DNA from 2 places in the Mesorhizobium subarcticum genome. Region 1 is predicted to be linked to the other one. Evidence: predicted binding sites of a transcription regulator. Region 1 holds the regulator's gene; the other holds the start of a gene.

Evidence for each region. The regulator PhoB, encoded in region 1, activates phosphate uptake and scavenging genes when phosphate is short. The targets are predictions, from matches to a motif close to TGTCATNNANCTGTCAT.
Region 2: ACZYHG_RS17800 (acid phosphatase) is a predicted target of PhoB. The motif match lies at 2,345-2,361, and genes of this name have one in related genera.

The regions. Positions count from the first base shown of each region.
Region 1 covers NZ_CM144237.1:2,089,791-2,094,960, forward strand. Annotated here, with positions in the region: gene pstC (phosphate ABC transporter permease subunit PstC) at 1-343, shown strand, start outside; gene pstA (phosphate ABC transporter permease PstA) at 348-1,199, shown strand; gene pstB (phosphate ABC transporter ATP-binding protein PstB) at 1,196-1,999, shown strand; gene phoU (phosphate signaling complex protein PhoU) at 2,025-2,732, shown strand; gene phoB (phosphate regulon transcriptional regulator PhoB) at 2,748-3,437, shown strand; gene ACZYHG_RS10225 (ROK family protein) at 3,592-4,839, opposite strand; gene xylF (D-xylose ABC transporter substrate-binding protein) at 5,111-5,170, shown strand, end outside.
Region 2 covers NZ_CM144237.1:3,641,640-3,646,809, reverse strand. Annotated here, with positions in the region: gene ACZYHG_RS17810 (RBBP9/YdeN family alpha/beta hydrolase) at 1-80, opposite strand, end outside; gene ACZYHG_RS17805 (Lrp/AsnC family transcriptional regulator) at 189-668, shown strand; gene ACZYHG_RS17800 (acid phosphatase) at 679-2,211, opposite strand; gene ACZYHG_RS17795 (cytochrome-c peroxidase) at 2,453-3,676, shown strand; gene ACZYHG_RS17790 (putative bifunctional diguanylate cyclase/phosphodiesterase) at 3,890-5,170, shown strand, end outside.

The DNA of each region.
Region 1 (5,170 bases):
CTATGGGATCGGCTGCACGACCTGGGAAGTGACCCGCCGCGTCGTCATTCCGTACACTCGGATCGGCATCATGGGCGGCGTCATGCTGGGCCTCGGCCGCGCGCTCGGCGAAACCATGGCGGTGACCTTCGTCATCGGCAACGCGCATCGCATCTCGACCTCGCTGTTTGCGCCGGCAACCACGATCTCGGCCACGATCGCCAATGAATTCACCGAAGCTGTCGGCGATCTTTACACCTCTTCGCTGGTGGCGCTCGGCCTGATCCTGTTCGTCATCACCTTCCTGATCCTTGCCATCGCACGCTACATGCTGATGCGCATCGACGCCCGCACCGGAGCCTGAGCCGATGTCGACAGCCTCATCGCTTCACAGCCGCCGCAAGACCAGAAACTCGGTGATGATGACGCTGTGCGTCATTGCCGCGGGCATCGGGCTTGCCTGGCTGGCACTGATCCTCGGCGCGCTGGTCTACAAGGGCGCCGCCGGCTTGTCGTTTGATGTCTTCACGCAAATGACGCCGCCCCCGGGCGACGCCGGCGGCCTGCTCAATGCCATCTACGGCAGCGTGGTGATGACGGTTATCGCCGTCATTGTCGGCACGCCGATCGGCGTGCTGGCCGGCACCTACATGGCCGAATATGGCCGCTTCTCGAAGCTCACCACCGTGGTGCGTTTCATCAACGACATCCTGCTGTCGGCGCCGTCGATCATCATCGGCCTGTTCGTCTATGAACTGATGGTGCGGCCGATGGGGCATTTCTCGGCAATCGCCGGCGCTGTCGCGCTCGCCATCCTGGTCATCCCGGTTGTCGTGCGCACCACCGAGGACATGCTCAATCTGGTGCCAAACGCCTTGCGCGAAGCCGGCACCGCGATCGGAGCGCCGCGCTGGGTGGTCATCAAGTCGGTTGCTTACCGCGCCGCCCTCTCCGGCATCGTCACTGGCATATTGCTGTCCATCGCCCGTATTTCCGGCGAGACGGCACCATTGCTGTTCACGGCGCTCAACAACCAGTTCTGGTCGAGCAACCTCAACGCTCCGATGGCCAGCTTGCCGGTCACAATCTTCCAGTTCGCTCTCAGCCCCTACGAGGAATGGCAGCAACTGGCGTGGACCGGCGCACTCATCATCACATTGACGGTCCTCGCGCTCAGCATCGTTGCGCGCAGCCTGACCGGACGCAGAGAGGACAAATGAGCCAGATGTTGTCTCCAGACATGACGATCGCGACCGAGGCCGCCGCCAAGGTGAAAATCGAGGTCAAGAACCTCAATTTCTACTACGGCCAGTCGAAGGCGCTGAAGGACATCACACTGTCGCTGCCCGAGCGCAGCGTCACCGCCTTTATCGGACCGTCGGGTTGCGGAAAATCGACGCTGCTGCGCGTCTTCAACCGCATCTACGAGCTCTATCCCAAGCAGACGGCCGAGGGCCAGGTGCTGCTCGACGGCCAGAACGTTCTCGACCGCTCTCAGGACCTCAACCTGCTGCGCACCAAGATCGGCATGGTGTTCCAGAAGCCGACGCCGTTCCCGATGTCGATCTATGAGAACATCGCCTTTGGCGTCAGGCTCTATGAGAAGATCAGCAAGGCCGAGATGGACGGCCGTGTCGAGCAGGCGCTGAAACGCGCAGCCCTGTGGAACGAGGTCAAGGACAAGCTCAACGCCAGCGGTCTCAGCCTGTCGGGCGGCCAGCAGCAGCGGCTTTGCATTGCCCGCACCGTGGCGGTGAAGCCGGAAGTCATCCTGCTCGACGAGCCGGCCTCGGCGCTCGATCCGCTGTCGACCGCCAAGATCGAAGAGCTGATCGACGAGTTGCAAGCCGACTACACGATCGTCATCGTCACCCACAACATGCAGCAGGCGGCGCGCGTCTCGAAGCAGACGGCGTTCATGTATCTGGGCGAGCTGGTCGAGTTCGACAAAACGGAAAAGATCTTCACGTCGCCCCGCGAGAAGCGCACGCAGGACTACATCACCGGCCGCTTCGGCTGATCGCACGCATACGAGGACCAGGATCATGGCCGAACATACGGTTGCAGCCTTCGACGAGGAGCTCGGACAGATCAGCAAGCTGATCAGCGACATGGGCGATCTCGCCGGCTCGATGGTCGGCGGCGCCACCAAGGCGCTGCTGAACTCCGACAACGCTCTCGCCCAGCGCGTCGTCTCCGATGATGCCATCATGGATGCCCGCCAGCGCGAACTCGACGACCGCGCCATCACGCTGATCGCCAAGCGCCAGCCGATGGCCGACGATCTGCGCCATGTCGTCGGTTCGATCCGCATGGCCGGCGACCTCGAACGCATCGGCGACCTTGCCAAGAACATCGCCAAGCGCGTCGGCACCGTCGGTCTCAGCGCCACGCCGCGCGACCTGTCGCACTCCATCGATGCCATGGCACAGCTGGTGCTGATCCAGGTGCATGGCGTGGTCGAGGAGTATGCGGCGGGTGACGCTTCGGCTCTCGCCAAGCTCAGGAATGACGACGAGCGCATCGACGTCAAATACACCTCGGTGTTCCGCGAACTGTTGACCTACATGATGGAAGATCCGCGCAACATCACCGCCTGTACGCATCTTTTGTTCTGCGCCAAGAATCTTGAGCGCATCGGCGACCACGTGACCAACATCGCCGAAAATGCGTATTATGTGCTGACCGGCACGCAGCTGCCCGCCAATCGCCCGAAGCAGGACGAGACCGCAATGTCGGCGCCGGCGGCATAACAGGGTGACAAGCCGATGATCGCGCCACGCATCATGGTGGTGGAAGACGAGGAGCCGCTAGGCGTGCTCCTCCGCTACAACCTGGAATCGGAAGGTTACCAGGTCGAAGTGGTGACGCGCGGCGACGAAGCCGAAATCCGGCTGCAGGAAAACGTCCCTGACCTTCTGGTGCTCGACTGGATGGTGCCGGCGGTGTCGGGCATCGAGCTTTGTCGTCGGCTAAGAATGCGGCCCGAGACCGAGCGGCTGCCGATCATCATGCTGACAGCGCGCGGCGAGGAAAGCGACCGCGTACGCGGCCTCTCGACCGGTGCCGACGATTATCTGGTCAAGCCGTTCTCGACGCCGGAATTCATGGCCCGCATCAAGGCGCTGCTGCGCCGCGCCAAGCCGGAAGTGCTGTCCAGCGTGCTCAAGGTCGGCGACATCGTGCTCGATCGTGAATCACACCGGGTCTATCGCAAGAAGAGCGAGATCCGGCTCGGGCCGACCGAATTCCGCCTGCTCGAATTCATGATGCGCCATCCCGGCCGCGTGTTCTCGCGCAGCCAGTTGCTCGACAATGTCTGGGGCGAAACGATCTACATCGACGAGCGCACGGTGGACGTGCATGTCGGCCGCCTGCGCAAGGCGGTCAACAATGGCCGCATGCCGGATGTGATCCGCACCATTCGCGGGGCGGGCTACGCGATCAGGGAAGATTAGGGATATGCTGATATTCAGGTGATGCCGGCCTGCGAATGACAGTTTCCTGCGCTTCCGGTACTCACGGACCCAAATGTCCGCTCCGTTCCGGTTCTCGGAACCCACCATTCTCGACTCGGCCTGACTTGAATCTCAACATATCCCTACGCGTTATTCAGGCAACGTTCTTGCCGACAACGCCTGACTTACCCTGCGCGCCCGGCGCGAAAATCTCCTGGTCTACGAAGGTCAGTGCACGCATGGCGCAGCCTTCGCGGATAAGGGGCAGTTCGTTCGGCTCGGTGTCGAAGGAAATCGATTTCGAATGCTGGCCACCGGCGGTCTGGGCGATGGCCTCCCGCAGCGCCGGTTCGATCAGGTCGAAGGCGGCGGCGCTGACACCGACCATGGCAACGGGGGCGGGGTCGATCAGGGCGAACAGGCTGCCGAGGCCGTAGCCCAGCGCCTCGCCCGCCTTGCGGTAGGCTTCGCGTTCCGGCCCGTCCCGCTCCCGCGCCGTGGCGGCAAGGGCCCGCATCTGCGCGTCGCTGACATCGGCGACCGGCTCGGTGTCCTCGCCGAGCTGTTTTGCGTTGCGCCAGATGGCGTAGTTGCCGGCATAGGCCTCGACGCAGCCGCGGCGTCCGCAGCGGCAGAGTGCGCCGTTCGGCCGATGGATCATGTGGCCGAACTCGCCGCCCGAGGAATGGGTGCCGGTGAACAGCTCGCCCTTCAGCACCAGGCCCATGCCGATGCCGTGCGAAAGCAGGATAGCGATGAAGTCGTCGCGATAACGTTCGGGATCGCGCCAGCGCAGCGCCACCGCCATCATGTTGCAGTCGTTTTCCATGGTGGCGGGGATGCCGAATTCGGCTTCGAGTATGTCGGCGAAGGCGATGTCGGTCTGCGGCGTGATCGGCGACCAGAGCATTGCCCGGGCCTTGGTGTCGGTGATGCCCTGGATCGCCAGCGCGATGCGAGCGACGCTGCGGACATCGATGTCGGGATCCGCGAGGCGTCGCCGCACGATGGCCACGCATTCGCCGATCAGCGCCTCGCGCGACATAGTCAGCGTGTCCAACCGGCGCTGCTCCTCCGATACCACCTGGCCGGCATAGTCGATGACGGCGACGGAGAGGAAATTCAGCGACAGCACCACGGTCATGACGGCCGCGGCCTCGGGGTTGAGGCCGAGGCCGACCTGCGGCCTGCCGCGTTTGAGCGCGCCGGCCTCGCTCGGTTTGCCTTCGGCCAGGATGCCTTCGCCGATCAAATCGGAGGAAATCGCCGATATGGTCGAGTGGCTGAGGCCGGTGGTCGCCGCGATCTCGGTGCGCGAGGGCCGACCGGCCCGGCGCACGGCCGCAATCACCATGGCGCGGTTGCGCCGGCGCAGATCGTCGTGGCGGATTCCGACCGACATGCTTTCCCACATCCTCCCGGTCGCCGCGGTTCCTCCGGCCCCTCGAACACTGCCGACGACACGCCCAAATACTGGCAGAAGCGGGCCGTCCTGTCATTTATTTATTCCGAGGCTCGAAAAAAATTCGTGGGGACATCGAAATCCATCAGAATCGATGTTGACAGCGTTTCGGTGTTGGATCAGTGTTTTTTCGAGGCTCGAAAAAATTAGAGCCTTTGTGCCGGCCTTCGGGCCAGTTTGGTCGCGCCATACGCGGCGCAGGGAGGATACAATGAAGAGATTCACAGCCGCCATCCTGGCGGGTGTCGCCATGTCGCTGACGCTTGTGTCG
Region 2 (5,170 bases), 1.6 Mb from region 1:
GGATTGCCGCTTTCCCAGCGCGATTGCCAATGGCCGGGACCTGAACCGCCGCTGCCCGGCAGGATGATGAAATGCGTCATGTCGCCTTGCTCCTATCGATCGATGGTGCATGGTGGCGTCTTGCAATGGCGTCGAGAATGGGAAATCATCGGAAAAATCACCGCCTTGCCGATGGATTCAAGGTCGCCGTGAAAAACAGCGAGGAGCGCGCGTCGCTCGACCCGACCGATATCGCCATTATCGAGGTCATGCAGGAGAACGGCCGCATCGGCATATCGGAGCTCGGCCGGCGGGTCGGCCTGTCGCAGCCAGCCACCTCCGAACGGGTCAAGCGGCTGGAGGAGCGCGGTGTCATTGCCGGCTACACCGCCGTGATCGATCCCGCCGCCCTTGGCCTTGGCATGATGGCGATCATCCGCGTGCGCACCACGCACGAGCATATCCGTCCGTGCCTGAAGCAGTTCGCCGAAATGCCCGAGATCACCGAGGTGCACCGGCTGACCGGCGAGGATTGCTTCGTCCTGAAAGTGGTCGTGCCCTCGCCCGCCCACCTTGAAACCATCGTCGACGCGGTGGCGCGCCATGGTGCTGTCACCACGGCGCTGGTGCTGCGCAGCGAGACACCGAAGCCGATCGGCCGCGACCTCATCCGCAGATCAGGCGGTTAGCGGCCCAAGCCTACCGGCTGAGATCAAGCGCGGCGCTCAGATCGCCCATCGGCGGCTCGCCATTGCCGGCAAGCGCCTTGTCGCGGGCGACGATGCCGGAGAGCACAGGCAAATCGTAGCGCGCGGTGATGAAGCGCAGGATCGACGTCGTGTCGTATTGCGTGTGGTCGACCGTGCCCGCCTTCGCATAGGGCGAGATGATGAAGGCCGGGACGCGGTTGCCCGGCCCCCAGCGGTCGGCCTTCGGCGGCGCGACATGGTCCCAGAAGCCGCCGTTTTCGTCATAGGTGACGACCACCAGCATGTGACCCCATTGCGGGCTCTTCTCCAAATGCCCGACGAGGTCGGCCAGATGCTGGTCGCCGCTCGCCACATCGGTATAGCCGCCGTGCTCGTTGAGATTGCCTTGCGGCTTGTAGAAAGTGACGGCCGGCAGCTTGCCGTCGTCGATCGCCTTGATGAATTCGGTGCCTTCCAGGCCGCCATCCCTGAGATGCGCGGTCCGCGCGGCCGTGCCGGGTGCGTAAGCAGCGAAATAGTTGAACGGCTGGTGATGGAACTGGAAGTTCGGCACCGGCGTGGCGTTCTTGCCGTCGAGCGTGGCCTGCCAGGCGCCGGCATACCAGGCCCAGTCGATCCCCTTCAGCGACAGCAGGTCGCCGATGGTGATGTCATGCTGCGGCGGCAGCGTGCTGGCCACGGACGGATCGGCCAAGGCCGGGTCGCCGCCCGCGGCCGGCTTGTTGTTGCTCGGCTGATAGGGCGGCTGCATGGTGTTGACGGCGTAGAAATCGGGCGTGATGGCGCCGTCATTGACGAATTTCGGCGCGCCGCCAAGGGCCGAGGCCGGCGAGTTGTCGGCCACTTTCAGCGTCTTGCCATCGGCCTCGACGACGGCGATCTGCCCCTTCACCGGGCTGGTGTCGGCGTTGGGATAGGCCGGCACGCAGGCGCAGGCGAGCTGGAAGTGGTTGAGGAAAGAGCCGCCAAAGGCACCCTGGAAGAAATTGTCGGCCAGCACGTATTTCTTCGCCACCGCCCACATCGGCAGGCCGGAGCCGTCATAATGGCCCATGACAAGACCGCCGGAATCGGCCCAGGCGACGAACTTGTCGTTCTTGCCACCATCGATCTGCATCTGTTCCTGGTAGAAGCGATGCCAGAGGTCGCGCGTGACGACCGAGGTCTTCTCGTTGAAGCCGCTGGCATCGTCGATGGCGAAGCTGGCATTGGCGAGATGCGCCGACTGCGCCTCGGTCACCGGTGGCGTCACTCCTTTAGCGGTCAGTCCGCCCCAGGCCGGCGGCAGTTCTGTGAGTGGGTTGCCGTCACGGTCGAGCTGGCGCACCTGGTCGGCCGAGACATTGGCCAGCCCATTGGCGCCGGGAAAGCCGCCATAGAGATTATCGAAGCTGCGGTTCTCGGCATAGATGACGACGACGGTGTCGATCTTGTCGTAGCCGGGAGGAGCGGCGTGGGCCGCGCCGACGAACGATGCCAGCGCCGTCGAGGCGAGGCAAAGCGAGAGAAAGGACCTTGTCATGGGGATGCCTCGTGGCTGGCTGGAGGACGGCACGCATGGGCAACGAAAATACAGCAATGGAGCTACTTCCATGCCTTGTCACCTTTGTGACATTTGCCGACCCCTCGAACACGGTTTCGTGAACGTCAGGCTGAGTCATGGATCCGTTGCACAGGATACTTAGTTGCGGGATCGAAAACGGACTGCAGCTATGGCAATGGGACGATGGAAAAGGCGGGCGGCAGTGGTCGCCGCGGCATCGATGGTAAGCTTCGTCGCGCCCGCAAACACGGCGGAACCCGATGGCGTCCACCCCGGCCCGATGTCACGCGTGCAGGCCTATGCACGCGCCGAGGCGCTGACCGCGCTTGGCAAAGAAATGTTCTTCGACCCGGCGCTGTCGGCCTCGGGCAAGCAGGCCTGCTCGTCCTGCCATGATCCGCATCATGCCTTCGGCCCGGCCTCGGCCTCACCCGTCGAAATGGGCGGTCCTAACCTCGACCAGCCCGGCATGCGCGCCGTCCCCTCGCTGCGCTACCTCCAGGCAGCGCCCGCCTTCACCGAGCATTTCTACGATTCAGACGACGAGGGTGACGAGAGCGTCGACAATGGCCCGACCGGCGGCCTGACCTGGGATGGCCGCGCCGACCATGGCAAGGACCAGGCGAAGATCCCCCTGCTCTCGCCCTTCGAGATGGCCAACAAGGATGAGGCCGCCGTCGCAGCCGCCTTGCGCAAATCAGCCTATGCCGGTGAGTTCAAGGCAGTCTTCGGCAACAACGTGTTCGACCACCCAACCGATGCCTTCGACGCCGCCGCCGAAGCGCTCGGCACCTTCGAGCAGAGTGCCGCCGACTTCTACCCCTACTCCAGCCGCTACGACGCCTTCCTCGCCGGCAAGGCGCAGTTGTCAGCGCAGGAAATGCGCGGCCGCGCGCTGTTCAAGGACGAGACCAAGGGCAATTGCGCCAGCTGTCATCTGAGCGAACCCGCCAATGACGGCGAGCCGCCGCAATTCACCGATTTCGGCCTGATCGCCATCGCCGTGCCACGCAATGCTTCCATTCCGGCCAATGCCGATCCCGCCTATATCGATCTCGGCCTGTGTGGCCCACTGCGCACCGATTTTCGTGGCCGGACCGAATATTGCGGCCTGTTCAAGACGCCGACGCTGCGCAATGTCGCGCTGCGCAAGAGCTTCTTCCACAATGGCACTTTCCACACGCTGCGCGACGCCGTCGCCTTCTACGCCAGCCGCGACACGGATCCAGGCCACTGGTATTCCAGAAATGCCGATGGCACGGTCAGAAAATATGACGATCTGCCAAAGGCTTACTGGCCGAACTTGAATCAGGACCCGCCCTTCAACGGCAAAAAACCCGGCGACAGGCCGGCGCTGAACGATGCCGAGATCGACGACATCGTCACCTTCCTCGGCACGCTGACCGATGCGGACCAGCAGTCTGGGGCGGCACCGGTGAATTGAACCCTGGGTGCAGGCCTCGGTCTCGGCTCGCCCGCACCCGCGAACGCAGGTTTCTGGATCACGCCCGACGTGGTGCTCGGCAGCGTCGGGGCAGTAAAGAAGACGTTCTCATTCGTGCTTCCTCATTAGCGCTTCCTAAACCGCTCTGGAGTATCCCTCACCAATTGATGGTGGGAGCCGATGAACGCATTCAGGCGAGCAGTCGGATTTGCTGTGATCCTTGTGACCGGCGCGGTGATGCTGGTGGCGCTGCGCATCGACAGCCAGCGCGACTACGCGCTGGCCAGGCAACGCTATATCGAAAACTCCCAGGCGGCGGCCAGGACGACAGCCAAAACGGTGGAAGACGCCTTGCGGGCCGTCTACGAGAATGTGCGCACGCTGAGCTACCTGCCAAGCGTCCGCAACCTCGACCGGCATGGCACGAACCTTGGCGACGAAGGCCGCGCGACGATCCAGCAGATCTACAACAACCTCGCCAACAACGTCTCGATTTCCGAGGTCTACTTCCTGCCGCTGGATTTCGATCCGGATCGCTTCGATACCGCGACCGGCAAGCTCGAGGAGCCGATCCTTCAGTTCGACCAGCTGATCGTGAATGCCAAGGCGCGATCCGATGCCGCCGGCGGCGCCAAGCACGCGAAGCTCGACGACAATGCGCTGACCCGGCCCCCAGAAGAGGTCGAAACCTATGAGTACCATGAACTGGCCAAGCAGCTTGCCTGGCTGAAGGCGAACTATCCGAATTCAAGCGCCATCGACGGGCTCAACGTGCCGATCATCGGCACCAAGGAGCTCATCACCTGCGACAACACCGATTTCATCCATACCGGCAATGATGCCGATCGCTCCGGCTTCATCCTCTCGGTTCCGGTGTTCGGCCAAGACGGCAGCCTGCGCGGCTCCGTCTCGGCGATCATGCTCACCTCGGCGCTGCGCAAACTCTTGCCGAGCACCGACTACGTCATCGCCAATTCGGGCTACGGCTTTGAATCCGACCAGCACAAGATGTCGACGGCGCTTGCGGCCAATTCCCGTGCCTTCACGGCGGCCGACCCCAATCTGATCTATTCCGAAGTCATCCCGCTCTCGCTCAACGATCCCAGAAGCGCATGGCGTCTTTGGGCCGGTTTTCCCAACAGCCGGTTCGACACCAACATGGACGCCCAGTCCGTGCGGGGATTCGAGCTGGCCGGCTATGCGGCGGTAGCCGTGGTCACGTTGCTGGCGCTGGCCTGCTGGTATGCGATCGGGCGTGCAATGATGATGCAGGCGAATGCCGCCGAGACGTTGGAACTGCGGGTCGAGGAACGCACCGCCGAGATCCAGCACCTCGCCACGCATGACATTCTCACCGGCCTGCCCAACCGGGGCCTCCTGGCCGACACCATGGACGAGGCGCTGAGAAGCCTCAGGGATGGCGAGAAGCTGGCGGTCCATTGCGTCGACCTCGACCGTTTCAAGCCGGTCAATGACACGCTTGGCCATCCGGTT